Regions from separate parts of the Thermoanaerobacter sp. X514 genome, predicted to be linked through region 2. Evidence: a T-box and tRNA genes for the amino acid it is inferred to sense, from the RefSeq annotation. Region 2 holds a T-box; the other holds one or more tRNA genes.

Region 1 (15,192 bases), 540 kb from region 2:
TTATTCTTTTAAACTTTGCAAATCCTGATATGGTAGGGCATACAGGAGTTTTAAATGCTGCAATAAAAGCGATTGAAGCAATAGATGAGTGCCTTGGAAGAATAGTAAATGCTGTTCAAAGTGTAGGAGGAACAATAATTATAACCGCTGATCACGGCAATGCAGAAGAAATGATTGACCCTGTGACAAAAGAGCCACAGACGGCTCATACTACAAACCCAGTTCCATTTATTGTTATAGGCGAAGGAGATATTGATTTGAGAAAAGATGGAATACTGGCTGATATTGCTCCGACTGTATTAGACATAATGAAATTGCCTATACCTCAAGAGATGACAGGTAAATCTTTAATTATTGGAAGAAAATAAAATTTAAAAAGAAAGGAGAAGTTGTCATGTCATCAATAATTGATATTTTTGCAAGAGAAATACTTGACTCCCGTGGAAATCCCACAGTTGAAGTAGAGGTAGAATTAGATAGCGGTGCCGTAGGAAGAGCTGCTGTGCCTTCAGGGGCTTCTACAGGAGCTTTTGAAGCAGTTGAATTAAGAGATGGAGACAAATCAAGGTATTTGGGAAAAGGAGTGCTAAAAGCTGTTCAAAATGTCAATGACATTATTGCTCCTGAGCTAATTGGCATGGAAGCACAAGACCAAGTAGCAATTGACAAAGCGATGATTGAACTAGATGGAACTCCCAATAAGAGCAAATTAGGAGCAAATGCTATCTTAGGGGTATCTTTGGCAGTGGCAAAGGCAGCAGCTGAGGAATGTGGTTTACCTTTGTATCAATACATTGGTGGAGTAAATGCAAAAACTCTTCCTGTGCCAATGATGAACATATTAAACGGTGGAAAACACGCTGATAACAATGTAGATATACAAGAGTTTATGATAATGCCTGTTGGTGCTCCAAACTTCCGTGAAGCATTAAGAATGTGTTCAGAAGTTTATCATAATTTAAAAAACGTGTTACATTCTAAAGGGTTAAGTACAACAGTTGGTGATGAAGGAGGTTTTGCTCCCAACCTTACCTCAAATGAAGAAGCTATACAAGTCATATTGGAAGCAATAGAAAAAGCAGGATATGTTCCGGGAGAAGATATTGTTTTAGCATTAGACCCTGCGGCTACTGAAATGTACAAAGAAGATGGGAAATATCATTTCGAAGGCGAAGGCATTGTAAGGACCTCGGCTGAAATGGTAGATTTTTGGGAACAACTTGTTAACAAATATCCTATTGTCTCTATTGAAGACGGTCTTGCAGAAGAAGACTGGAACGGATGGAAACTATTGACTGAAAGATTAGGCAAGAAGATACAGCTTGTAGGAGACGACTTATTTGTAACGAATACTCAAAGACTTTCAAAAGGTATAAGCATGGGAGTAGCAAATTCAATCCTTATAAAACTCAATCAAATAGGAACTTTGACAGAAACTCTTGATGCTATTGAAATGGCAAAAAGAGCAGGTTACACAGCTGTTGTGTCTCACCGCTCAGGAGAGACAGAAGATTCTACAATTGCAGACCTTGTAGTTGGAGTAAATGCAGGGCAAATTAAAACTGGAGCACCTGCAAGAACTGATAGAGTCGCAAAATACAATCAGCTTTTAAGAATTGAAGAAGTTTTAGGAAGCACAGCTCAATATCTTGGCAAAAATGCTTTTTACAATATTAAGAAATAAGGGGATCCAAAAAGGATTCCCTTTTTATATAAAAACCTCTTGATCAACATAGCAATTCTTTGTATAATATAAACTGTGGTATTGTGTTTCAAAAATTAGGATAAGGCGGTGTAAATATGCTAAAAACTGTACTCATGGTTATACATGTTTTAGTTAGTCTTTTCTTAATAGCTGTGATACTTTTGCAAAAAGGTAAAAGTGCAGGCATTTCAGGAGTAATAGAAGGAGGAGCAGAAACCTTTTTTGGGAAAAATAAAGCTCGAACCATGGAGGGGACATTAGAAAAGCTCACAACCATAGCGGCAGCGTTGTTTATAATTTTGTCTATGGTGTTGACCGTAATGATGGCTAAATAAAAAAGACGGTATCAAGAAAAGAAATGGAAAAACCCTTTTATGGGTTTTTATTTTTACCACCATAAATAAAAAAGGTTAGGTGGTCAAATGAAAATTAGAGAAATTACAGAGGAATTAGAATATCAACTGCTTTCTCCTTATGCGACAAAAAGCCGTGAAACTCGCGGCAGGGATAGAGAAGAAGAAAAATGCGATATAAGAACAGAGTTTCAAAGGGATAGAGACAGGATTATTCATAGCAAAGCTTTTAGAAGATTGAGCCACAAAACACAAGTCTTTATTTCTCCAGAAGGTGACCATTATAGAACAAGGCTAACTCATACTTTAGAAGTAGCTCAGATTGCAAGAACAATTGCAAGAGCTTTGAGGTTAAACGAAGATTTGACAGAAGCTATTGCTTTAGGTCATGATTTAGGACATACTCCTTTTGGCCATTCTGGTGAGGAAGTTTTAAATAGACTTTTAAAAGATGGCTTTAGACATAATGAACAAAGCATTAGAGTGGTTGAGATTTTGGAAAAGGATGGAAAGGGTCTTAATTTGACTTGGGAAGTTAAGGACGGCATTTGTAACCACTCTACCTCAGGAAATCCCCAGACTTTAGAGGGACAAGTAGTACAAATTTCTGATAAAATAGCTTATATTAACCATGATATTGATGATGCGATAAGGGGAAAAGTTTTAAATCCGGAGGATTTACCAAAAGATTTAATAGCAATTTTGGGTGATAAGCATAGTAAGCGAATAGATACAATGGTAAAAGATGTTATAAATAATAGCTTAGGAAAGCCGAAAGTTTCAATGAGTAAAGAGATTTATGAGGCTACTTATAGCCTGAGGGATTTTTTGTTCAAAAAAGTTTATATTGGGTCAAAAGCTAAAAAAGATGAGGAAAAAGCAAAAAGAATAGTAGAACAATTGTTTTATTACTTTTATGACAATATTGAAAAGATGCCTCAAGAATTTATAAAACTTGCTGAGATTTATGGAAGAGAAAGAGCTGTTGCTGATTATATTGCTGGTATGACAGACAAATATGCTTTTTTAAAATACAAAGAGATTTTTTTGCCCAGTCCTTGGTTTGAGTAAAATATTTTTTGATTTTAATAAAAATTTAATAAAACCAAAGAAGGATTTTTGAATCTTTTGTCGAATATATATTGGTCGTCACTAATAAATTAATTTGGTAAAGAGGAATTTAACAATTTTTGTCGAATAGAATAATTAGGTGATATTGATGGCTTACTCAAAAGAAATGATTGAAAAGGTCATAGAAGCAAATGACATAATAGATGTTATATCAGAGTATGTAGAACTAAAAAAAGCGGGAAAAGAATTTAAAGGTCTATGTCCTTTTCATAGAGAAAAAACCCCATCTTTTATGGTAAGTCAAGAAAAACAGGTTTATCACTGTTTTGGCTGTAATGCCAGTGGAAATGTTGTTACTTTTATAATGGATATTGAAAATTTGACTTTTAAAGAAGCAATTGAATTTTTAGCAGATAGAGTAGGAATAACTCTTGAAGAAACTGTGCTTACAGAAAGGGAGTACCAAAGAAAGAAACTTATTGACGAAATATATAAAATAAATAAATTAGCAACTATGTATTTTTACAATAAGCTTTTTTCTGAAGAAGGTAGACAGGCTTTAACCTATATAAGAAAAAGAGGTTTGACAGAAGCAACGATAAAGAAGTTTGGAATAGGCTATTCATCACCTCATGGAAATGGACTTTTAAACTTTTTAAAAGAAAAAGGCTATACAGAAAGTTTTCTGGTAAAGGCTGGACTTTTGTCTCAAAAAAATAACCGCTATTACGACAGGTTTAGAAATAGAGTAATGTTTCCTATTATAGATGTAAAGGGTAATGTTATAGGTTTTGGAGGCCGTTCTATTGATGATAGTTTGCCTAAATACTTAAACACTCCGGAGACAGAGGTCTTTAAAAAAGGCAAAACGCTATTTGCAATAAATTTTGCTAAAAAAACTCAACAAGACAAATTTATAATTGTAGAAGGATACATGGACGCTATTTCCTTACATCAAGCCGGAATAGATTGTGCTGTAGCATCTTTAGGAACCGCTTTGACAGAGGACCAAGCAAGACTCATAAAAAGGTATAAAGGAAATGTTGTAATTGCTTATGATGCGGATGAAGCTGGTATTAGTGCCGCATTAAGAGGACTTGACATTCTTGATGAATTGAATTTAAATATAAAAGTACTGACTATTCCTTATGGGAAAGACCCTGATGAGTTTATAAAAAAAGAAGGAGTAAACGCATTTAATCAATTAATAGAAAATGCCGATAGTTTAATTGAGTTTAAAGCAAAGGTATTTAGAAAAAATCTCGACCTTGATAATCCTCAAGATAGAATAATATATGTTAAAAAAATTGCAAAAGATATTGCAAAACTTTCTGATGAAGTGAAAAGGGAAGTCTATATTTCTTCAGCTGCTAAAGTTGCTCAAATACCTGAGAATGCAGTGAGAACAGAGGTTGCGCGTTTTGTCAATAGGGAAATTGAAAAAAATCAAAAAAATATGTATATGGCTGGCAATATAAGGCATAATATATACAGTAGTAGTAAAATATCACCAGAAAAGTACTTAATTGCATTGCTGCTGTATGATAATAATCTTTACAAAAGGGTGAAAGAAACAATTACCGCCGATATGCTGGAGAATGTTAAATTAAAGCCAATTTTTGGAGAAATAATGTCAAGGTTGGAGGATGGGAAAAAAACTCAAATAAATGATATTGTTTATTTATTACAAGAGGAAAATCTCATATCTGATTTTAATGATATTATTAAAGCTTTTTATGAGAGTGAAAATGTTACTGAACAAGCTGTTGATGATATTATAAACAAGATTCTCATTAACAGTTTGGCAGTTAAAAGAGAAAAGATTAAAAGAGCTATCAATGAAGCTCATATGTTGGGGGATATAGAGAAAGAAAGGCAACTTTTAATAGAATTACAAAATTGTGAAAAGGAGATGCTAAAGATAAAAAATGGCTAAAAAGAAAGAAACCCATAGGGAGGGGAAACCTATGAACAACGAAGAATTGTCTAAAGAAGCCATTACAGAACTTATCAATAAAGGAAAAAAAACTGGGATGCTCACCTACAATGAGATAATGGATTCTTTAGAAGATATTGATTTAAATCCTGACCAAATTGAGAAAGTATATGATGCTTTTGAAGACATGGGAATTGAAATTGTTGGGGAAGAACCTCGTCAGGAAGAAATAACTGAAGAAGATTTAGATTTAGACCTTTCTCTTCCTGAAGGAATCAGTATAGATGACCCTGTTAGAATGTATTTGAAGGAGATAGGCAAGATTCCCCTTCTCACTCCTGAAGAAGAGATTGAATTGGCAAAAAGAATCGAACAAGGAGACGAAGAAGCTAAAAAAAGACTTATAGAAGCTAATTTGAGATTGGTTGTAAGCATAGCCAAAAGATACGTAGGAAGAGGAATGCTTTTCTTAGATTTGATACAAGAAGGAAATTTGGGGTTACTCAAAGCAGTTGAAAAATTTGACTATAGAAAAGGCTATAAATTTAGTACTTACGCTACATGGTGGATAAGACAGGCTATTACAAGAGCTATTGCAGATCAAGCAAGAACCATAAGAATCCCTGTACACATGGTAGAAACTATCAATAAATTGATAAGAGTCCAAAGGCAATTGCTGCAGGAATTAGGTCGTGAGCCCACTCCTGAAGAGTTGGCAAAAGAGATGGGGATGCCAGAAGAAAAAGTAAGAGAGATAATGAAAATAGCACAAGAACCTGTATCTTTAGAAACTCCTATTGGGGAAGAGGAAGACAGCCACTTAGGCGATTTTATACCCGATGAAGATGCACCAGCTCCAGCAGAAGCTGCTGCTTTTACAATGCTAAAAGAACAGTTGATGGATGTTCTTGATACCCTAACGCCAAGGGAAGAGAAAGTACTAAGACTTAGGTTTGGCCTAGATGACGGTCGAGCAAGAACTTTAGAGGAAGTAGGAAAAGAGTTTAATGTTACAAGAGAACGCATAAGGCAAATTGAAGCAAAGGCTTTGAGAAAATTGAGGCATCCCAGCAGGAGCAAAAAATTAAAAGATTTCCTTGATTGAATAAGCTTCTTGACAATAGGGCAAAAATCTGTATAATTATTATTGTATTCCTCAGTAGCTCAAGGGTAGAGCAACCGGCTGTTAACCGGTAGGTTGTAGGTTCGAATCCTACCTGAGGAGCCACTTTTTGGGCCTTTAGCTCAGCTGGCAGAGCGGTCGGCTCATAACCGATTGGTCCGGGGTTCAAATCCCTGAAGGCCCACCATTTAGAGAAAAAAAGCATTTAGCTTTAAATGCTTTTTTATTTTTTTTATACTAGGTGATTGCAAAATGAGATAAATATTAGAGTAAAAAAGTTACATTACAAGGAACAAAATAAAGAAATTACATTTTAAAGGCACACTCAAGACGGAAAAAGAGAAATGGAAGAAAGATACAAATTCAAAAAAGACAATACTTAACACACCTTTTTAATGTAAAAAGATGACAAACAAATCAAATCATAAGAACAAGTTATCAAGCCAAAAGTTTTTTCAAAGATAAAGGATGTTCAAAAGTACCAAGCTTTGCAGTAATAATTAAACCAATATGTTGAGTGATAGCCCCAAGAAAAACATCAGCTTTGATTGACCTGGTATTTATGAGTTTAAAGCTATCAACAGCGATAGAACTTTTTAAAAGAGAAATAGATTTTTCAATAATAGGGCGTTTTTCATAAAGTTTGGACCACTTTTTAGAGTTACGAGGGACAAAAGTATTTTTTCTAAAATCAATATCAAGGGTAGTATAGAATATTCTGCCACATTTAGAAGAGGTACAGGGGTTATCACATTGAAGGATATAAGTAGTTTTACCATTTAGTCTAACTTTTTTGGACATAGGGCAAAGCCATTTAATTCTGGTAGCTCTACCTTTTTCCCGAACGATGCCATCATAGGACATTTTAAGAGAAGGGTCACGGGGGCAGGTAGGGATACCATCAGAGTTAAAAGTAGGCTGAGGTAAGTTTTTAGAATTTCGAGGGTTAATAGGGATAATAGGGATTATGCCAAGCTTTGAGAACAAGTATTTATAATTATCAAAAGAATCAAACCCAGCGTCACCTAAGAAGTATCTATAAGAGAAATTAGGATGTAAATTAAAGAATTCCTTAAGAGAAGGGATTAAAGTTTTAGAATCGTACAAATCTTTAGACTCGGCAGCAGATTTAGCAGTATTGACATTTAAAGAATCATCGTCATAGAAACTAATATGCTGAATAATGCCTAAGCCATTAGTGAGGATGGTAGCTTTGATAGAGTAACAATAATGGCCATTAATATAAGAGAATTTAGCATCAGGATTAGAGTGAGCGAACTTAGGCATTTTAGAACAAGCATAAGAGTGGGCATCAAAATCAGGATTAGATTTAGAGAACTTTTTAATATTTCTATAAAGGGAATCAAAGAACTTAGGATTATTTTCTCTGACATAAGGTTCAAAGCCAGTAGTATCAGCGATGAGGATATTAGAAAGTGAAGGATTAATAGCCTGACAAATAGGCTCAGTTAAATTAACAAGATTATTGAAGAAATTCTCCAAATCTTTGAGGAAAATGGATTTAAATCTAGAGAATTGAGAAGGATGAGGGACTCTTTTAAAGCCACAAAGCTCTCTTAATTCTTTAGATAGTTTAAGAACATGTGCAAGGAGTTGAACAGTAGGGATAGAGAGAATTTTTTGGATAATCAAAGCAGTGAGCATAGATTCAAGAGAAAAATCTCTATGACGTCCAAAGTGGGAATAATAGTGGGCATAAAAAGAAGATGGAATAAGTTCAGATAAATCAACAAAGGAATCAAAGAGTTTAATAAACTTGGGTTTATCTTCTTCAAAGAAGGATTGAACATCATCGTAAATATCGGAGAGAGAAAGTTGTTTAGCTTTGATTTTCATAGGATTTCCTCCATTTCTTTTTGGGATTTGGTTCTCTATATAAATTCGACGAAAGTGGAGGAATTCCTTTGAAAATATATAGCAGAATCCCTTAATCCATAAGGATTTTGGGATTCTGCAAAGACCTAATTTTTTTATACTTTTAGGAGGATTACATGAAACTTACAGAACGATTAAGGAAAATTGCTGAATACATTCCTCATGGGTCAAAAGTTGCAGATATAGGTACTGACCATGGTTTTATTCCTGTTTACCTTATCAAAAGTAAAATAGCTACCTACGTTGTTGCTTCAGATTTAAATAAAGGTTCATTAAATAAAGCTGTAAAAGAAGTTCAAAAGCGAAATTTGCAATCTTTGATAGACACAAGGTTAGGGAATGGTCTTAATGTTTTATCGCCAGGGGAAGTAGACGTAGTTGTTATTGCAGGTATGGGAGGAATTTTAATTACAAAAATATTAGAAGAAGGAAAAGATATTGCAAAAACTATTAAGAAATTTATACTTCAACCTATGAAAGATTCTGCATATTTGAGGAAATACTTAATAGAAAATGGATATAAAATTTGTGATGAGGAATTAGTTAAAGAAAATCAAAAATATTATGAAATAATAGTAGCAGAACATGGTAGACAAAAAGTCAAAAATGACATATATTATGAAGTAGGGGAAAAACTCATACAAAAAAAGCATCCACTATTAGAAGAATTCTTGCAGTATAAAATCGACAAAATGAAGAAAATCATAAATAAACTTCCCAAGACCAATGAAAAGCGTAAGCAATTAGATGAAAAAGTAAAGAAATTCGAGGTGTTGATAAATGGGCTTAAAATGCCAAGTAATAGCTTCCATAATGGATAAGCTTGCGCCGCGTAAATTCGCTGAAGAATGGGATAACGTAGGATTATTGGTAGGAGATGGTTCTAAAGATGTCTCAAAAATTTTAGTAGCTTTGGATGCCACTTTTGAAGTAGTTAAAGAAGCAATTGACAAAAAAGTAGATATGATTGTAACTCATCATCCGTTAATTTTTAAGCCAATAAAAAATGTCAAAGCTGATAATCCAGTGGGCTCATTGTTAATACAACTTATTAAAAATGATATCTCGCTTTATGCAGCCCATACCTCTTTTGATATAGCTCCAAATGGGATGAATGATATTTTGTGTAACGTCTTAGGAATATATGATAGGGAAGTTTTGGATGTCACTTATTCCGAAGGATATAAAAAAATTGCAGTTTATGTGCCACAAGGGTATGAAGAGATTGTAAAAAATGCTATGTGCAATGCAGGAGCTGGTTTTATTGGAAATTATAGTAATTCTACTTTTCAGACCCAAGGCATTGGAACTTATAAGCCTTTAGAGGGGACGAATCCATTTATTGGTGAAATAGGGAAGATAGAAAAAGTGGAAGAAGTAAAAATAGAAACAGTAGTGCCTCAGAAATATTTAGAAAAAGTAATAAATGCAATGCTAAATGTTCATCCCTATGAAGAGGTTGCCTATGATGTATATCCTTTGGAAAATCTTAAAGAAGAATATGGGCTTGGAAGAATTGGAACTATTTCAGAAACAACTTTAAAAGAATTGGCACTACAAGTAAAAGCAAAACTTAAAATCAATAATTTAAGAGTGGTAGGAGACCCTAATAAAAAGATAAAAAAAGTGGCTGTGTGTGGTGGAAGCGGTGCAAGTCTTATTCACAAAGCTGTTTCTAGAGGAGCAGATGTGTTGATAACGGCAGATATTGGCTATCACGATGCTGTAGAAGCCCAGCACCTCGGATTATCTTTAATTGATGCGGGACATTTTGCTACAGAGAATATTGCAGTTAGGTTTATTGCAGAATATATAATTGATGAAACTCAGAAACAGGGCAACGAAATAGAAGTATTAGTTAGTGAAAGTCAAAAAGATCCTTTTATGTATCTATAATTATGTTGACAAAAACGGATATATATGATAATATATACTCGCCTGATATTAGAAAGATATATAAGAAATAACGTATGTGAGTAAGTCGGATGGCCGCGTGCGATTTTCGCACGAGGAAAGTCCGAGCTCCACAGGGCAGGGTGCCGGGTAATACCCGGTGGAGGCGACTCCAAGGAAAGTGCAACAGAGATATACCGCCTGGCACTCAACTTGCTGAGTGCTGGGTAAGGGTGGAAAGGTGAGGTAAGAGCTCACCAGGGACCAGGCGACTGGTCTGCTCTGCAAACCCCACCCGGAGCAAGGCGAATAGGAGGGAGTAGGTGGCCCGCCGTTTCCCTCGGGTTATGCCGCTGGAGGTGTCAGGCAACTGACCCCCTAGATAGATGGCCATCCTCGACAGAACTCGGCTTACAGACTTGCTCACATGTGTTTAAAAATACCATAATTTTGTGGTATTTTTTATTTTTTTTTATACAAAATTAAAAAAATGTTTGATCCATAAATTTTTGTTTGATTTAAAAGTTGTTTTTTGCTAATATTATATATGGGCAAAACTATTATAGAAGGAGAGATTTAAATGAGCATACATATTGGGGCTAAAGAAAACGAAATCGCTCAAACGGTGTTGTTGCCAGGAGATCCTTTAAGAGCTAAATATATAGCAGAAAATTTTCTTGAAGATGCAAAATGTTACAATGAAGTTAGAGGAATGTATGGTTTTACAGGATATTATAAAGGGAAAAGAGTGTCAGTTCAAGGAACAGGGATGGGAGTACCTTCCTTGTCTATTTATGTAAATGAGCTTATAAACAGTTACAACGTGAAAAATCTTATAAGGATAGGTACTTGTGGCTCTTTACAACCAGATATCAAGCTTAGAGATATAGTAATTGCCATGAGTTCTTCGACAGACTCTGCAATAAATAAAATTAGATTTAATGGTATGGATTATGCTCCTACAGCAAGTTTTAAATTATTAAAAAAAGCCTATGATAAAGCAATGGAGTTAGGGATACAACCTAAAGTAGGGAATATTCTTACAACCGATACTTTTTATAACGATGACCCAGACAGTTGGAAACTATGGGCGAAGTTTGGTGTTTTGGCAGTAGAAATGGAAACGGCAGGACTATATACTTTGGCTGCTAAGTACAATGTAGATGCTCTTACAATATTGACAGTGAGCGATAGCTTGGTTACCGGAGAAGCAACGACAGCTGAAGAAAGGCAAAAGACTTTTATGAACATGGTAAAAATTGCACTAGAAATAGCTGAATAATAATTTTTTAAAAGAGGATAACCTTGTTTATCCTCTTTTAAAATAATCGAAAAAGGAGCTGATAGTTGATGAAACCTTTAAAATTTAAGCCTATTTTTATGGAGAGAATATGGGGAGGTACTGCATTAAGAGATAAATTTGGATTTGATATTCACGAGGGTAAAAAAATTGGAGAATTGTGGACAATATCTGACAATAGAACAGCTGTCAGTGTAATTGAAGGTGGAGAATTTGACGGGCAAAAATTAAGTGATATAACTTACAAATTTTCTGAGGATATATATGGCAAGGGGGTAAATTATCAAAGATTTCCTTTGCTTATCAAAATAATTGATGCGCAAGACAAACTTTCTGTCCAAGTTCATCCAGATGATGAATATGCTTTTAAATACGAAAATGGCGATTCTGGAAAAACAGAGATGTGGTATATAATAGATGCAAAACCAGGGGCTAAACTTGTATGTGGTTTAAAGGAAGGAACTACAAAAGAAGAATTTAAAAGGCTATTGGAGGAAGAAAGATTAGAAGAATGTTTAAAAGAAATAGAAGTAAAACCAGGAGATGCTGTTTACATACCTTCAGGGATGGTGCATGCTATAGGTGAAGGAATACTTATTTGTGAAATTCAACAAAATTCAGACCTTACCTATAGAGTGTATGATTACAATAGAGTAGATGAATTCGGCAGGAAGAGAGAGTTACATATAGAAAAAGCATTAGATGTTATAGATTTTAATTTAAAAACAGATAAAATAATACCTGAATTTGAAGAAATACAAGGCGGACGCATATCTCACGTTGTTAAATCTCCATATTTTCAGGTAAGTATAATTGAAATAAATAAAGAAGTAGATATAGATACAAAGGGAAAATTTAACACTTTAACAGCTGTAGAAGGATATTGTAAAATTGCCTATACTGAAGGCACCACTGAATTAAAAGCAGGAGAGACTGTATTAATACCTGCTTCTATTCCGAGTTATACAATAGAGGGAAATTGCAAGGTGCTCAAAGCTTATATATAGAAAGCGTAAATATTGACAACCTTTTATTAAAATTGTATAATAAAAAAGCAAGGAGTGGGGTTATAGCTCAGCTGGTCAGAGCGCTACGTTGACATCGTAGAGGTCACAGGTTCGATCCCTGTTAACCCCACCAATAATATGAAGGCTTTCCGCATCTATTTAATGTCGGAATTTTTATTTTGGTGCCGTTTTGGTGCCCAAAAATTTTTCTATTTTTTGTATGGCTTCTTTTTTTATTTCAGGAGTTGTAGCTAAAAATTATCCTACAGTAACTGGACCGCTGGGGGATATATACCGGCCTTAGGAAAATGGAGAACTGTGCCGGGTTTTTTGTGGCCTGCGACCTGCTCTTTCTGAACGCAGAGCTCATAAAAGAATTGCTCAACGGCTTCGAGAGCTTCAATGTGGTGTGCTCCCGATACCGGGACTGCTGGAGCCTCTTCACGCCGTTTACAACAAAAACTGCATTGATGCCATCGAGGTCCTTCCATCGAGGTTATTATTGAAAAGAGTGGTCCCGTTCGGATCAGGGACCTTTTTGTTCTGGTCAGAACCCGCCTCAAATTTTTTGCATTAATACCAGTGAAGACTATGAAAGAGCGCTGTTGTTGGAAAAGGATTCGATTCCGGTAAACCGATTTTTAAGGAGGGTTCACTCGTGACCTTACTGGAACTTGCCATAATACTGGGAATATCCAGGATCGGCGGTTATCTGGCGGCAAGGTTCAACCAGATGAACGTACTGGGCCAGATCATCGCCGGCCTTCTCATAGGACCTTCGGTCTTCGGCTTGGTCCACTCCGATTATGTGCTGGAGTTCATGGCCGAAATAGGTGTGGTCCTGCTAATGTTCCTGGCAGGCCTCGAGACCGACACGTCGGAACTTATAGCGTCAGGATTTTCGTCTACGGCCATCGCCGCCGGAGGGGTTATAGTGCCCTTCGCTGCAGGTGCTTGGGGCGGACTGGCTGCGGGTGTTACCCTGCCCGAGGCCCTGTTCCTGGGGACCATGTTGACAGCCACCTCTGTCAGTATAACAGTGCAGGCACTGAGGGAAATGGGAAAGCTGAATTCAAAAGAGGGTATTGCCATTATGGCTGCTGCGGTAATCGACGACGTGATAGGTATAATCGTCCTCACCTTTGTGACCGGCTATATCTCCGGTGGAACCAGGATCCTGCCGCTGATGGAGAAAATAGGAGTATTTGCGGTCGCAGTGGTAGTTATTACAGTCGTGCTTCGGAGATACGGTGAACGCATAATGGAATTAATGAGACCGGGAACCAGGATCATAACCTTCGCCTTGGTACTATGCTTTAGCGTGGCTTACTTCGCCGAAAAGGCGGACATTGCCGCCATCACCGGTGCTTACATAGCGGGCTTGATTCTTTCAAACTACAGTACAAAAGAAAAAATTGTCCGCGGCATAGAAGAAATAGCCTACCTTTTCTTCACGCCCATATTTTTCATCAGCATCGGACTGAAGACTGATGTAAGGGCTGTGCTAGGCGATATCGGCTTCAGTCTTATCATAATAGCCATTGCTGTGCTCGGCAAGATCATCGGCTGCGGGCTGACGGCAAGGCTCGTGGGATTCAACTGGAGTGAGGGCTTTACAGTAGGCGCGGGCATGGTGCCCAGGGGAGAAGTGGCCCTGATCATCGCCAACCTGGGCTTGAAAAAGGGTATTGTTTCCCAGAGGATTTTCGCTGTTTCGGTGCTGATGGTTCTTGTAACTACTCTTATTGCCCCGCCGCTTTTAAAGCTGTTTTTCCATAGGGCAGAAAATACAGAAAACGGGGAGTGAAGGCAATGTACCTGATCGTTATCATCCTTAACCGGCCAGAACTTTTAAAAAAGCTCCTGACGGTAATGAAAAGGAACGGGGCCAAGGGGGCCACGGTGCTGGACTCCATGGGTCAGGGCGTTATTATGAAAAGTTTTGAAGAAGACAGGTCAATGATCGCCAGCATTAAAAAATTGAAAGAAGAGGGACTTTTCGTGAATAAGACCATCCTTTCGGTTATAGAAGACAAGCAAAAGCTCCAGAACATAGCCGATGCCGTAGAAAGAGAGATAGGTAGTTTCGCCGAAGACAGCGAAATGGGTATAATGTTTTCTGTGCCCCTCAACATGGTTAGGGGCGGTAAGCTCGGCCGTTACGATGGGCCATTCGAATAAGAAAAGACTCTTAGAGTTGTGCTCATGAAAGGAACAGGATCAGTAAGGACCGTAGCCTGCACAGTAGCTATAAAAGCAAGAGACTTTAAATTGCATATAAAAAGGTTTGCAACAAAATAAGAGGTGCAAAAATTGCACCTCTTATTTTGTATATTCTTCAATGTATTTTTTAATTTCATCTTTTGTTGCAACTCTGCCTGCAACTTTGACTTCTTCATTAATCACGAGAGCAGGTGTAATCATTACGTATTCTATAATTTTATTTAAATCCTGAACTTTTTCGACTTCTGCTTCAATTCCTAGTTCTTGTAATGTAGCTTTTGTATTTTCCTCCAAAGCTTTGCACTTTGCGCATCCCATTCCAAGAATTTTAATATCCATTGTATTTTCCTCCTTTAATTTCATTTATTTGCTTTATTTTCATATAAACATTTTAATTTTATCATAAATTTTTAAAAGAAAATCATTTAATCTAAAATAGTTTTAAAAAAAATTTCCAAAAACAAATCCAATAAAAGTCGACATTATAATTACTAAACTTACATAGGTAACAGTCTTTTTTGGTCCGAGGACGCTATTAATTACAAGCATGCTGGGGAGACTCAAAGCAGGTCCTGAGAGCAAAAGTGCGAGGGCAGGACCTTGCCCCATACCGTAACCCAAAAGGCCCTGAATTATGGGAACTTCTGTAAGAGTAGAAAAATACATAAAAGCACCTATTATTGAA
Region 2 (15,192 bases):
AAAACAACAGGACTTATTAAAAGAAGGTAGTAATGTGAAAATTTTGATTGATAATTATAGTGGTGAATTGCGGGGAAAAGTTATAAAAACCTACAAAGGTGACGATAAATTATATATAGGAATAATTGAGATGATAGATGAATATCCCAACTTTTATAAAACTTCTAAAATAAATGTAAAAGTTAAAGTTAAAGAGTTCAATGGACTTAAAATACCTCTTTCTTCTATTGTGCAAAAAGAAGGAAAAGAAGGAGTTTTTGTAATAAAAAATGGCAAAGTTCCTACTTTTAAAGAAGTAGTAATAAAGGCTACAGATGGCAAATATGCAATTGTAGAAAGCGTTGATAAAACATCTGGATTAAAAATATATGACGAAATAGCGGTAAATGGAGAGGATTACTTGAGCAAATAAGGGGGGATAAATACGACTATATGTGAAAATATAAGAAAAATAAAGGAAAACATAAAAGAGCATGCGTTAAGGGTAAACAGAAATCCAGAGGAAATATTAATTGTGGCAGCTACTAAAACTTTCGGTGTAGAGACTATAAAAGAGGCTATTGCTTGTGGCATAACTGACATAGGTGAGAATAAGGTTCAAGAGTTAAATGAAAAATATCCTTATTTAAAAAATGAGGTAAAATTTCACTTTATAGGACATTTACAGACAAACAAAGTGAAATACATTATTGACAAAGTTAAGTTGATACATTCTTTAGATAGTATTAAACTGGCAGAAGAAATAGACAAAAGGGCTAAACAAAAGAGTCTCATAATAGATTGTTTGGTGGAAATCAATATTGGTGGAGAGGAAAGTAAATACGGAATTCCTCCTGAAGAAATGCATAATTTTGTTAAAGAAATGGAAAAATATGATAATATAAGAATTAGAGGGCTTATGGCAATAGCTCCTTACCTTCCACCAGAAGAGGTAAGGCCCTATTTTAGAAAGATGAAAGAATTATTTGAAGAGCTAAAAGAAATTAAGCAACATAATGTACAAGTAGAATTTTTGTCAATGGGTATGTCCAATGACTATTGGGTAGCAGTTGAAGAAGGGGCGAATATTGTTAGAATTGGCACTTCTATTTTTGGGCAAAGACAATATAATGTGGAGGGATAATTAATGTCTTCAAAAATGATTGATAAATTAATGAGTTTCTTTGGTATCGATGAGCCAGAAGAAGAGAAAGAAGAAGTAGACTCTTTACAACCTGTCATACCTTACGATAGAAAGCCTAAAATTGTCAATATTCATACACAGCCCCAAGTAAAAGTTTTGATTTTAAAGCCAGAAAAGTTTGAACAAGTGATGAATATATGTAATGAATTGAAAAATAAAAAACCGGTGATTGTAGATTTACAAAAGATGGACAAAAATGAAGCTCAAAGAGTAGTGGATTTTTTAAGCGGTGCAGCCTATGCTCTTAATGGAGAGATAAAGAAGATATCTGGCTATATATTTTTAGTTGCGCCTGAGAATTTTGATATTACAGGGGATATAAAAGATGAAGTAAATTCTTTATACAATCTAAATTGATAAGGAGGAAATGATTTTGCCTGTAAATTTTGCAATTTTAACAGCATTAGATTATTTTTTTGAAGTTATAAATTGGCTTATATTGATAAGGGTTATTTTATCTTTGCTACGAATGGAGAATATGTCAAATCCACTTTCTCGCTTTGTGATCGTAACGACAGAACCAATACTTGAGCCTTTTAGGGCATTACAATTTAGGTCTTCTATTGGAAGAAATTTAATGATAGATTTTTCGCCAGTTTTGGCGATTTTGGTGATTCAGTATTTAGTTCGTCCTTTAGTTTTTAAATTAGTATTATTACTGATGAGGTATATATGATGGACAAGGAATTTACTGTATCCCGATTTGAAGACATAATTAAAGGCGTTTTAAAATCTAAAAGAGTAAAATATACAGACTTTTTAAGCCTCTCTGAACAAAAAATTTTTGAAAAAACTATATTAAAGTATCGACAGCAAGATATAAACTATAATCTAGATGGAGGATATCCTTTAGCAGAAAGAAAGATAGCAATTATTTACCCCGATTTTTTACAGCCGGAAGATACCCCTATTTGCGCTGTAAGAATTGAAGGCAATTTTTCTAAGCTATCTCATAGAGATGTGTTGGGTTCACTTTTAGGGTTAGGGATAAAAAGACAAAAAATAGGCGATATAATTGTAAAAGAGGATAAATGTGACATATTGTTACATAAAGATGTGGAAAGTTATGTACTTATGAACCTTTTTAAAGTCGGGAAAGAGAAGGTAAGAGTTAATTCAATTGACTTGAAAGATGTGATAGAACCTGAAATAAAATATAAGGACATTTTTTCTACCGTAGCCTCACTACGGGTTGACAGTGTGGCAGCTGCAGGTTTTGGTATATCAAGGACGAAGGCTTCAGAACTTATAAAGTCCGGTCTTCTTCAAATAAATTGGGAGTATACAGAAGACCCTTCTTCAGAAGTAAAAGAGGGAGATGTAATTTCTTTACGTGGTTTTGGAAGAATTAGATTAGAAGAAGTGAGAGGTAATACAAAAAAAGGTCGCGTTTCTGTACATATTCTAAGGTTTATATAATGTTACAAAAGAAAAGGAGGTAATATTATGCTGACGCCTATGGATATACATAATAAAGAATTTAAGCGGTCTTTTAGGGGTTATAATGAAGAGGAAGTGGACGAGTTTTTGGATAAAATTATGGAAGACTATGAAATGTTATACAAAGAAAATGCGGAGTTAAAAGATAGAATTAATATAATGAATGAAAAACTTCAAAGTTACATAAATATGGAGAACACTTTAAACAATACTTTGATTGTTGCTCAAAATACTGCAGAGGAATTGAAAAGAAATGCAGAAAAAGAAGCACAACTTATCATACAAAATGCACAACAAAATGCAGAAAAAATATTAGAGAAGGCAAATCAAGAAGTTGTAAGAATAAGAATGGAGTTAGAAAGATATCGCAAGCAATTAAATGTTTTTAAAGCGAAATTTAAATCTCTTTTAGAAGCCCAGTTGGAATCAATACTTTCAATAGATGAGAAAGAATTGATTCCAGATGAGGATGAGGAGAAGGATGCAGAATAGATTAGGGGTTGTTGGAATATTGATTCAAAATAGAGAAAATGTGGCGGATAGGGTAAATCACATATTGAGTGAGTACGGCCACATTATTGTAGGAAGAATGGGTATACCCTATAAAGATAGGGGAGTATCGGTTATCGCTTTAATAGTTGATGGTACAACGGATGAAATAGGGGCTCTTACTGGTAAACTTGGAAGTCTTCCTGGTGTAAAAGTGAAATCTGCTCTGACTGCATGAGATATGCATACTATTGACGAAAAACTTGTGGTATTATATAATTGTGTAAAAAATATTGTTAAAAGCTATGATGAGGACGAGTAAGTAGAAGCGACTTCCAGAGAGTTGGCGGTAGGTGCGAGCCAATAAGTTCGTTTCTACTGAAAATCACCTCGGAGCTGCAGGCTGAACTACAGTAAGCTGTGCCGGGCTTCCCGTTATCTTAAATGAGAGATTAAGGCAAAGTTTTTCTTTGTCTTAATAAGTAGGGTGGTACCGCGAACTTCTCGTCCCTGACGAGAAGTTTTATTTTTAGTTTGAAAGATAATATTTGAAGAGGAGGTAATGTTCAGTGGATTACAACAAGACACTTAATTTGCCGAGGACAGATTTTCCTATGAAGGCTAATTTGCCAACACGAGAGCCAGAGATATTAAAAAGATGGGAAGAAATGGATATTTATCATAAAACATTGGAAAAAAATAAAGGCAAGGAAAAATATATTTTACACGATGGGCCGCCTTATGCTAATGGAGATATACACATTGGAACTGCTATGAATAAGGTATTAAAAGACATTATAGTGAAATACAAAACAATGAGGGGTTATGATGCTCCTTATGTGCCAGGATGGGATACACACGGTCTTCCTATTGAACAGCAAGCTATAAAAACTTTAGGTATAAAAAGGCATGAAGTAAGTCCTACAGAATTTAGAAAAGTGTGTAGGGATTTTGCTTTTTCTCAGATTGAAAAGCAAAAAGCTCAATTCAAAAGATTGGGAGTAAGGGGAGATTGGGATAATCCTTATCTTACCTTGAATCCGGAGTATGAAGCTAAACAGATAGAAGTATTTGGTGAAATGGCTAAGAAAGGCTATATCTATAAAGGTCTAAAGCCTGTATATTGGTGCCCCAGCTGTGAGACTGCTTTGGCAGAAGCAGAAATTGAATACTTTGATGAAACCTCTGATTCTATTTATGTAAAATTTAGAGTTAAAGATGATTTAGGGAAATTCAAGGGAATTGTTGAGAATCTTAATAATGTGTATTTTGTAATATGGACAACTACTACATGGACTATTCCGGCTAACCTTGCAATTGCTTTAAATCCAGAGTTTGATTATGCGCTTGCAAAGTTTGGAGACGAAGTATATATAATGGCAAAAGACATGTTAGATACTGTAAAGAAAGAAGCTAACCTTTCAGATTATGAAATAGTTGCTGTATTTAAAGGAAAAGATTTGGAGGGCATGAAGGCTACCCATCCTTTATATGACAGAGATTCTTTAATAATCTTGGGTGAGCATGTAACTTTAGAAGCTGGTACTGGATGTGTTCATACTGCTCCCGGCCATGGCGAAGAAGACTTTTTAGTTGGGCAAGAGTATGGGCTTGAGGTTTTAAATCCAATAGATGATAAGGGATATTTTACAGATAAAGCGCCAGGATATGCTGGTCTGTATTATGAAGAGGCTAACAAGGTCATAAAGGAAGACTTGAAAAAAGCTAATGCATTAGTGGCAGAAACCCGTATTACCCACTCATATCCTCACTGTTGGAGATGTAAAAGTCCAATAATATTTAGGGCGACAGAACAGTGGTTTGCTTCTGTGGAAGGATTTAGAGAAGAGGCACTAAAAGCTATTAAAGAAGTTAATTGGTATCCTTCATGGGGCGAAGAGCGCATAACTAACATGGTAAGAGATAGACGAGACTGGTGTATTTCAAGGCAAAGGGTATGGGGTGTGCCAATTCCTATATTCTACTGTGAAAAGTGTGGGAAACCGCTTATAAATGATGATACAATAAATGCAGTTAAAAAGATCTTCAGGCAAAAGGGTTCAGATGCATGGTTTGAAATGTCAGCTGAAGAGATATTGCCAAAAGGGATTACTTGCGAATGCGGTTCTACGAAGTTTAGGAAAGAGACAGATATAATGGATGTGTGGTTTGATTCAGGCTCCAGCCATGCAGCTGTGTTGCAAACTCATCCTGACCTAAAGTGGCCTGCAGAGCTTTATTTAGAAGGTTCAGACCAACACAGAGGATGGTTCCAGTCTTCCCTTTTGACATCTGTGGCAACACGTGGAAAAGCACCTTATAGAAACGTATTGACCCACGGGTTTGTTGTAGACGGTGAAGGAAGGAAAATGTCAAAATCTTTAGGGAATGGTATTGACCCAGCTGATGTAATTAAAGAATATGGAGCAGATATTTTGAGGCTTTGGACTGTTTCTGCTGACTTTACTTCAGATATGAGAATTTCACAAGAGATTTTAAAACAGATGACAGAAGCGTACAGAAAAATACGTAACACTAGTAAGTTCTTGTTAAGCAATCTTTATGACTTTGACCCTGATAAGGATATGCTCCCTTACGAAGAGCTTTTAGAGATAGATAAATGGGCTTTATTTAGGCTTAACAGAGTAGTTGAAGAGCTTACAGAGGCTTTTGATAAATATGAGTATTACGATTTTCTCCATCTGGTTCATACCTTCTGTGTAGTAGATATGAGTAGCCTTTACCTGGACATTTTAAAAGACAGATTGTATACTTATCCTGCTACTTCTAAAGAGAGAAGAGCGGCTCAAACGACACTTTACATTATTTTAGACACTCTTGTAAGGTTGATAGCACCAGTGCTTACATTTACTTCAGAAGAAATATGGTCATATATGAAGCACGACAGTCAAAATAATTTTGAAAGTGTTCAGTTAGCTGATTGGCCTCAAGTCCAAGAAAAATACAATAATCCTTATATAATAGAAAAATGGGAAAAACTTTTTGACATAAGAAAAGATATTTCTAAAGCTCTTGAAATAGCGAGAACTGACAAAAAGATAGGTCACTCTTTAGAGGCACAAGTGGATATATATCCATCTCAAGAGCTTTATGATTTCTTTAAAGGCTTTAATGACCTCGAATATGTGTTCATAGTTTCAAAAGTGGTACTTCACCAACCAGAAGAACCTGCTCCTCAAAATGCTTATGAAAGTGATGATTATAATTTGAAGATTGTGGTAACCCATGCACCGGGGGAAAAATGCGAACGCTGCTGGATGTACAGTGAAACAGTAGGAACTATAAAAGAGCATCCAACTATTTGCGCAAGATGTGCTTCTCACATTGAGCAGCAAACACAAGTTTAAAAAGGGGATTTTTCCCCTTTTTAAACATTATTTTTAGGAGGGATATTATGAATCTGCTTATAAAAAATGTAGCTTTGCTATCTATGAAAGAAGAACAGCCACTTATGGAAAACACCAATATCTATATTGAAGGCGACACGATAACTTACATAGGAGAAATTAATCCGGATATAAAAGTTGACAGAGTCATAGATGGAACAAAAAAAATTGCAACGCCGGGTCTTATAAATGCTCATACTCATTTGGGAATGTCTTTACTTAGGAATTATGCAGATGATGTGCCGTTATTTGATTGGTTGAGTAAACATATCTGGCCTGTTGAATCTAAACTTTCAGCAGAAGACGTTTACTGGGGTTCTTTATTGAGTATGATAGAGATGATTTATTCTGGTACTACTACTTTTTGCGATATGTATTTTTTTATGGATGAAGTAGCTAAAGCAACAGAAGAAGTAGGGATAAGAGGAGTGTTGACAAGGGGTATTATAGAAGAAAGTGACGCTGAAATAAATAAGGAAAAGTTAAGAGATACGCGAAAACTTTATAATACCTGGCATAATAAAGCGGATGGAAGAATCAAAGTAATGGTGGGTCCTCATGCACCTTATACTTGTAGCTCCTCTTATTTGAAGGAAGTAGTAGAATTGGCTAAGGAGTTAAATACAGGAATTCATATTCATGTATCAGAAACAAAAAAAGAAGTAGAAGAAAGTTTCCAAAAGCATGGAAAATCTCCTGTGAAACATTTAAAGGACATAGGAGTATTTGATGTTCCGACTGTAGCAGCTCATTGTGTTCATGTAAGCGATGAAGACACTGAAATATTAAAGGAAATGAAGGTATCACCAGTTTACAATCCTACCAGTAATGCCAAGTTAGCCAGTGGTTTTGCTCCTGTGGATCAAATGCTAAAAAAAGGAATAAACGTAGCTTTGGGAACAGATGGTCCAGCCAGTAACAATAACCTAAACATGTTTGAAGAGATTCATTTTGCTGCCACTATTAATAAGGCGTTAAATTACGATGCTCTTGCCGTACCGGCCTTGGAAGCTCTAAAAATGGCGACAATCAATGGCGCTAAAGCTTTATTGTGGGATAAAGAGATAGGTTCCATCGAAGTAGGGAAAAAAGCGGATATAGTGATTATTGATATTGACAAGCCGCATTTTTATCCACACCACAACTTAATTTCTGCTTTAGCTTATACTGCTCAAGCATCAGATGTGGATACAGTAATAATAAATGGCAAAATAATAATGGAAAATAGAGAAATAAAAACTGTAGATGTGGAAAAAGTAATGTATAACGTGGAGAAAAGAGCAAAAAATTTGATACAAAGATAAGGTGTTCTGGATTGTAGACAAGGTCTCATTTAAGAAGTTTTTGAATTTGGCATAAAAAGTTTGTCAAAAAATTGAGGTATTCTGACAATAAGTCAGAATACCTTAATTTTTTTTGTAAATTGTTTAAATAACAAACTTGACAGTTTATTTGCAATACTATATAATTTTCTCAGAACAACTTGTCAGACAAGTTGTTCTGCAAAATGATTAAAAATCGAGGGTGATGACGTTGCTAATGCAATCAGAAAGGGAACAAATAGTAGAATATGGTAAAAAACTCATAACCTCTAATCTTACCAAAGGTACAGGTGGAAACTTAAGTATTTATAATCGAGAAAAAGGATTAATGGCTATAACTCCTTCTGGAATGGATTATTTTGAAATTCGACCGGAAGATATTGTTGTGATGGATTTAGATGGCAAAAGGATAGAAGGCGATAGAACTCCTTCCTCGGAATATGAAATGCATAGAATTTTTTATGCTAATAGGCAGGATATAAATGCCATTATACATACACATCCAGTGTATTCTACTACTCTTGCCTGTTTAAATTGGGACCTTCCACCAGTTCACTATTTAGTAGCTTTAGCTGGACCAAATGTGAGATGTGCGAAATATGCGACTTTTGGTACTAAAGAATTAGCGGAAAATGCTTTTGAAGCAATGAAGGACAGAAAAGCTGTTTTATTAGCTAATCATGGATTACTAGTGGGAGCCGAAGACCTTCCAAATGCTTTTAATATAAGTGAACAGATTGAATATGTTGCGGAGTTGTACTATAGAGCAAAGTCCATAGGAGAACCGGTAATTCTTTCTGAAGATGAGATGAAATTGATGTTAGAAAAATTTAAAACTTATGGACAAGTTAAAAAATAATTTTAGGAAGGATAGTATGACAGAGTTTAGAAAAAGTAAGAAGTCTGTTTCTTTAAGCCAAGAAGTAAAGAAAAAAATATTGGAGTACATAGAAAAAGAAAATTTACAACCAGATGATAAATTACCTTCGGAAAGTCAACTGACAAAAATGTTCAAGATTAGTAGATATACTATAAGAGAGGCTTTGGCCCTTTTAGAACAGGAAAAGATAATATATAAAATTAAAGGTAAGGGTACTTTTGTAAACAAAAAGCCTATACAGATAAAGAGTGGATTAGAATATTTGGATAGCATAACAGAAATTATTAGAAAATTTGGATATGAGCCGGGAACAAAATGGGTTAGTATTGAGGAAACTATACCTACAAAAGATATGGTGAAAAAACTAAATCTTAAACCAAAGGAAAAGGTGATTACTTTTAAAAGAATTAGAACGGCTGATGGCAAACCTGCTGCTTTTTTAGTAGATACAGTTGCGAAAAAAATACTTGGTAACAAAAAACCTGATCAAATTAATTTTGAATCCCTGTTTGAATACATGGAAAAGGAGTTTGGAATAATTATTGAATATGCCATTTCAGAAATTATACCGACTTTCCCTACTGAAGAGATGATTCAATATTTAGGTGTAGATAAAAATTCCCTGTTTTTGTTGCTTTATCAATTACATTATGACAAAGAAGGAAGGACTATATTTTATTCTTTAGATTATTTTGATCCAAAAATATTTAAATTTAAAGTTATACGAAGTCGGTAAATTAAGTTGGAAGAAGGGATAAGAATGAGGGGCTTGCATTTTGATAGCAAGTTAGAGCTGCGGACTGATTTGCAAAAGCCTAAGGCCCAAAAAGGCGAATCTTTGATTAAAGTTGTGTTGGCTTCTATCTGCAATACAGATATTGAGATAATGAAAGGATACAAGAATTTTAAGGGAATATTAGGCCATGAATTTGTAGGAATAGTAGAGGAATCTGATGACCCTAATTTAATAGGAAAAAGAGTAGTAGGCGATATCAATATAGCCTGTGGTAAATGTGACCTTTGTAGAATTGGACTTTACCACCATTGCCGTAATAGAAAAGTATTAGGGATAAAGGATAAGGATGGCGCTTTTGCTGAATATCTTACGCTGCCAAATAAAAACCTTTATATTGTACCAAATGAAATCAAAGATGAAGAAGCAGTTTTTACGGAACCTATTGCTGCAGCTTTAGAAATTATTGAGATGTATCACGTAAAACCCACTGATAAAGTAATAATAATTGGGGATGGTAAATTATCACAGTTTATTACTCAAGTTGTTGCTCTTACTGGGGCTAATTTATATGTGGTAGGGAAGCATCAAGAAAAGCTGGATTACCTAAAAAGTAAAGCAAATATTATTTTACTAGATAATTTAGATAGACTAAGTTTAAAAAATAAATTTGATATTGCTATTGAATGTACAGGAAATGAAGGAGGTTTGCAATTAGCTCAAGAATTAGTAAAACCTACAGGTACTATTATATTAAAAAGTACCTACAATTTCCTTGCTACTCTGAGTCCCACTGATTGGGTTGTTAATGAAATAAAAATGGTAGGTACGCGGTGTGGACCTATGGAAGCAGCCCTGAGACTACTCCAGAGAAAATTGATTTCTACAGATTATTTGATAAGTGGCATCTATTCTTTAGAGGAATATCAAGAGGCTTTTTCAAAAAAGAATAAATTAAAAGCAGTTATAGATCTGCGAAAATAATGAAGAGGACGAGGTGAAAAAATGAAAGAAATTAAATCAATAGAGTTTAAAAACGAAGTTTTGTATTTAATTGACCAAAGGAAATTACCTAATAGTTATGAGATTTTTGAATGCAAAACTTATAGGGATGTAAATTTTGCTATAAAAGAAATGGTAGTAAGAGGGGCTCCTGCTATTGGTGCTGCAGCAGCCTATGGTGTTGTGCTGGCAGCTAAAGAATTTCTCAAAGAAGATAGAGAAATATTTTTTGAAAAAATAGAGGAGGCCTTAGAAGTTATTGCAAACTCGAGACCTACAGCTGTAAATCTTATGTGGGCAGTAAAAAGGATGAAGAAAGTTATAGAGAAAAACAAGGAGTTAGAACTAATAGATATATATCAAGCTTTAAAAAAGGAAGCAGATAGTATTTATTTAGAAGATATAGAGACTAATAAAAAAATGGCTAAGTTTGGTAACGAAGTAATTAAAGAAAATGCTGTTATTTTAACCCACTGCAATACAGGAGCGCTTGCCACTGTAGGATATGGTACAGCCTTAGGTGTCATTAGAGAGGCTCACTATAGTGGTAAGAATATATTTGTGTACGCTGATGAGACAAGGCCTCGATTACAGGGCAGTAAGTTGACAGCTTGGGAATTAGTACAAGAAGGAATTCCTGCAAAATTAATTGCTGATAGTGTTGCTGCTACTTTAATAAGGGATGGGAAAATAGATGTGATATTAGTAGGAGCTGATAGAATTGCTTTAAATGGAGATACTGCTAACAAGATTGGGACTTTTATGTTATCTGTAATTGCAAAAGTATATAATGTTCCCTTTTATGTAGTAGCTCCTACCAGTACAATTGATTTTGAAATTGAGAGCGGAAAAGAAATAATAATAGAAGAAAGAAGTCCTGAGGAAGTTACTCATATAAACGGTGTTAGAATTGCTCCAGAGGGGATAGAAGTATACAATCCAGCTTTTGATGTGACTCCTCATGAAAACATCACGGGTATAATAACAGAAAAAGGGATAATTAAACCTCCATATAAAGAAAATATATTAAAACTAAAGTGAGGGAGATAGGATGTCAGTTATTGAAACAAATGTTAATTCAAAGGAGATTGTGATAAAGGATTTAACTTTTAGATATAAAGACCAAAAAGAAAGAAATGCAATAGAAAATATTAACTTAGAAATTGAAAAAGGAGAATTTGTAGTGATTATGGGACCAAGTGGGGCAGGGAAATCTACATTAGCGCAATGCTTAAATGGCCTCATCCCTCATTTTACAAAAGGGCACTATAGCGGAGATGTTATAGTGAAAGGTATAAAAGTAAAGGAAACAAGAGTAAGCAAGATGGCAAAAGAGATAGGGCTCGTGTTTCAAGATTTTGAATCACAACTATTTTCTACAAACACAAGGTTGGAAATAGCTTTTGGTCCGGAAAATTTTGGAGTAGAAAGAGAAGAAATACAAAGACGAATAGAGAGAATATTAAAAATTGTTAATTTAGAAGGACTTGAAGATAGACAGCCTTCTACTCTTTCTGGTGGTCAAAAGCAAAGATTAGCTATAGGTTCTGTGTTAGCATGTATGCCAAGTATAATCTGTATGGATGAACCTACTACTGATTTAGATCCGATAGGCAAAATAGGTATTTTTAATATTGCAAAAGAATTACATAAAGATAAAGATTTGACTCTGATTATAATAGAGCATGAAACGGAAGAGGCGTTGAATGCTGATAGAGTGATTATAATGGAAAAAGGTAGAATTATAAAAGATGGGAAACCTGAAGAAATTCTCAAAGAAGTAGAATTAATGGAAGAAATAGGAATAATGCCTTTGCAAATTCCCAAGTACTTTTTACAAGTTTCTTCTTTAAAAAGAGAAGAACTACCACTTACTTATGAAGAAGGGATTGAGAGGTTTAAAGAATTAGGACTTAAAATAGACGAGGATAAGTATAATGAAATTCTTAGGAAAGAAGAGGAAAGAGAACAAAGTTATGGTGATGTGATAATAGATGTTAAAGATGTAGAGCATGTGTATGCTAATGGTACAAAAGCATTAGATGGAATTAACTTGCAGATAAAAGAAGGAGAATTTTTAGCACTTTTAGGACATAATGGAAGTGGCAAAACTACGTTGGCAAAACATTTAAATTGTCTCTTAAAACCTACCAGTGGTAGTGTGATAGTATATGGAAAAGATACTAAAAAGTCGAATGTATTTGAAATAGGAAATTATGTAGGGTATGCTTTTCAAAATCCCGACCATCAAATATTTGCAGATACCGTATATGATGAAATAGCTTTTGGACCTCGTATGAGAGGGTGTTCTGAAGCAGAAGTGAAGGAAAGAGTAAGTGAAGCATTAAAAGCTGTTGATATGGAGGGTTTTGAAAAAGAAGATCCTTTTTCACTATCTAAAGGAGAAAGACAAAGAATTGCTGTGGCTTCAATTTTAGCAGCAAGGCCAAAAGTCATTATTCTGGATGAACCTACTACTGGGTTAGATTATAAAGAACAGAAGAGAATGATGGAATTAGTGAAAAAATTGAATGAGAGTGGCCATACAATAGTGATGATAACTCATACAATGTGGATTGTATCAGAGTACGCTCATAAAGTAGCTGTGATGAAAGATGGCAAAATAGAAATGTATGGCAAAGTAAGGGATGTATTCAGAGAAGACGAAAAATTTTTTCAACTTTTTTTAAAAACACCTCCTATTGTTAGCATGAGTAATAGGTTGGGTAAAACTTTTTTGTCAGTAGAAGAAATGGTAAGTTGCACAAGGAGGTAAATTAAAAAATGGATATGTTTCTGTATCTAGATAAAGATAGCTTTTTACATAAACTTGACCCACGTACAAAAATTTTCGTTATGCTTGTAAGCTTTGCAATAGCTCTCATGTTTAGTTCTTTAACAGTTCTTTTACTCTTATCAGCAGTGATAATTGTATATGGTTATATAGGGAAGGTACTTTCTAATCTTAAACGCATACAAGTAATTTTAATTATGATTGCTCTTATGTCGATTTTGTTATGGGCCTTTACTTATCCAGGAACTACTCGCCTTTGGGGGCCAATAACAAAAGAAGGAATAATTTATGGCATAGCTATAGGATTAAAATTTGATATTATGATAATTTCAGGAATGATTTTTTTAAGTTCTACAAAAATTGAAGAAATATCTCTCGGCTTAGTTAAATTAGGCATACCTTATAGGCCTGCTTTTGCTTTTTCTACAGCTATTAGATTGGTTCCAATGATAGTAGCTACTAGTTACACTATAACTCAGGCACAAAAATCAAGGGGATTAGATTTAGATACAGGTAGTTTTCTTCAGAGAATCAAAAAATATATTCCTTTATTAATACCTGTTTTGATTTCTGTAATACGACAAGCAAATATATTGGCTATGGCTTTAGAATCAAAAGGATTTGGATATAGCGACAGGAGGACAAATTATTTGGAAATAAAATATACAGCTAAAGATTATATACTAATAGCAATCGCAATTGTAGTATTGATAATTGCTATATTTTTCAAAGTTAAATACAAAATGTAGGAGGTACATTTTAAATGGAAAAGGCGATCATTGGTGGTACTGGATTTTACGAAATAGGACAAAAGGTGTCAAAAAAATTGGTAGAGACAAAATATGGAGAAGTGGAAATTGATATTGTGACTATTGAAGGGGAAAAAATTGGCTTTTTGCCCCGACACGGGAAAGGTCATGCAGTTCCACCTCATCTCGTAAATTATAGGGCAAATATTATGGCATTGAAACAAATGGGAGTAAAATATGTGTATGCAACAGCTGCAGTTGGTTCTTTTAATGAAAATTATGAGCCAGGGGATGTTGTAGTACTTAAAGATTTTTTAGATTTCACTAAATCGAGACCATTGACCTTTTTTGAAGGGGAAGATGGAGTGGTAAGACATGTAGATATGAGTGACCCTTATTGTAGCAATTTAAGGGCAAAATTTTACAATGCTGCTAAAAAAGAAGACTTATTAATAAAAGGAGATGCAGTTTATGTATGCACTGAAGGTCCACGATTTGAAACTGCACAAGAGATAAGAATGTATAAAAATTTAGGTGCCGATGTAGTAGGGATGACTAATGTTCCAGAAGTAATTTTAGCGAAAGAATTAGGAATGTGCTATGCTGCGGTGGGAATAGTTTCAAATTGGGCTACAGGAATGAAGGGCAGTATAACATTACATGAAATAAAAGATACTTTAGAATTGAACAAAGAAAAAGTGATAAAAACATTTATAAGAGTTTTTTTAGAAGAAAAATTAGATCAAAATCACTGTAGTTGTAATAGAGCAGTGATTGAATTATAATATTTTTGATTATTTTTATAGTTGAGGACAAAATTTATGGTATATTTTCATAAAAAGGAAGGAGGTGGGAAAGTTATTTGGGTATAACTGTTAGATGGCAAAAAATAAATATTTAAAAAGAAGGGAGTTGGAGTTATGAAGGAAATTTTTAGCATGTGGAAGAATACTAAAATGGTTGTTTTAGTTGCTTTAAGTGCAGGATTATATGCAGCAGTTTTAATACCTTTCAAAGGTTTTGTCCTCATTCCTGGCATAACAGAAATAAGACCTGCTAATACTTTACCACCTGTTTTAGGATTACTCTTTGGACCTGCAGGGGCATGGGGTTCTGCTTTTGGAAATTTAATAGGTGATTTCTTTGGTACGCTGGGAGTTGGAAGTATTTTTGGATTTATAGGAAACTTTATG

Evidence for each region. A T-box is a leader RNA that pairs with one kind of tRNA and senses whether it is charged. The one in region 2 lies ahead of ileS (isoleucine--tRNA ligase), so its partner is inferred to be a tRNA-Ile.
Region 1: it encodes a tRNA-Ile, which carries the amino acid that the T-box ahead of ileS (isoleucine--tRNA ligase) is inferred to sense. The anticodon was not compared.

Annotation. Positions count from the first base shown of each region.
Region 1 covers NC_010320.1:1,347,015-1,362,206, forward strand. Annotated here, with positions in the region: gene gpmI (2,3-bisphosphoglycerate-independent phosphoglycerate mutase) at 1-368, shown strand, start outside; gene eno (phosphopyruvate hydratase) at 395-1,684, shown strand; gene secG (preprotein translocase subunit SecG) at 1,801-2,040, shown strand; gene TETH514_RS06635 (deoxyguanosinetriphosphate triphosphohydrolase) at 2,128-3,129, shown strand; gene dnaG (DNA primase) at 3,278-5,065, shown strand; gene rpoD (RNA polymerase sigma factor RpoD) at 5,097-6,170, shown strand; tRNA gene TETH514_RS06650 (tRNA-Asn) at 6,219-6,293, shown strand; tRNA gene TETH514_RS06655 (tRNA-Ile) at 6,300-6,375, shown strand; gene TETH514_RS06660 (transposase) at 6,627-8,045, opposite strand; gene TETH514_RS06665 (class I SAM-dependent methyltransferase) at 8,201-8,905, shown strand; gene TETH514_RS06670 (Nif3-like dinuclear metal center hexameric protein) at 8,865-9,980, shown strand; RNA gene rnpB (RNase P RNA component class A) at 10,058-10,407, shown strand; gene deoD (purine-nucleoside phosphorylase) at 10,558-11,259, shown strand; gene TETH514_RS06680 (type I phosphomannose isomerase catalytic subunit) at 11,328-12,284, shown strand; tRNA gene TETH514_RS06685 (tRNA-Val) at 12,341-12,417, shown strand; gene TETH514_RS06690 (cation:proton antiporter) at 12,943-14,091, shown strand; gene TETH514_RS06695 (hypothetical protein) at 14,097-14,465, shown strand; gene TETH514_RS06700 (thioredoxin family protein) at 14,607-14,846, opposite strand; gene TETH514_RS06705 (permease) at 14,949-15,192, opposite strand, start outside.
Region 2 covers NC_010320.1:1,891,976-1,907,167, reverse strand. Annotated here, with positions in the region: gene TETH514_RS09535 (HlyD family efflux transporter periplasmic adaptor subunit) at 1-412, shown strand, start outside; gene TETH514_RS09530 (YggS family pyridoxal phosphate-dependent enzyme) at 419-1,123, shown strand; gene TETH514_RS09525 (cell division protein SepF) at 1,127-1,540, shown strand; gene TETH514_RS09520 (YggT family protein) at 1,557-1,859, shown strand; gene TETH514_RS09515 (RNA-binding protein) at 1,856-2,602, shown strand; gene TETH514_RS09510 (DivIVA domain-containing protein) at 2,630-3,115, shown strand; gene TETH514_RS09505 (TM1266 family iron-only hydrogenase system putative regulator) at 3,105-3,350, shown strand; T-box leader at 3,409-3,627, shown strand; gene ileS (isoleucine--tRNA ligase) at 3,682-6,480, shown strand; gene TETH514_RS09495 (amidohydrolase) at 6,528-7,823, shown strand; gene TETH514_RS09490 (L-fuculose-phosphate aldolase) at 8,053-8,700, shown strand; gene TETH514_RS09485 (GntR family transcriptional regulator) at 8,717-9,457, shown strand; gene TETH514_RS09480 (alcohol dehydrogenase catalytic domain-containing protein) at 9,482-10,438, shown strand; gene mtnA (S-methyl-5-thioribose-1-phosphate isomerase) at 10,460-11,497, shown strand; gene TETH514_RS09470 (ABC transporter ATP-binding protein) at 11,508-13,232, shown strand; gene TETH514_RS09465 (energy-coupling factor transporter transmembrane protein EcfT) at 13,241-13,999, shown strand; gene TETH514_RS09460 (S-methyl-5'-thioinosine phosphorylase) at 14,014-14,784, shown strand; gene TETH514_RS09455 (QueT transporter family protein) at 14,920-15,192, shown strand, end outside.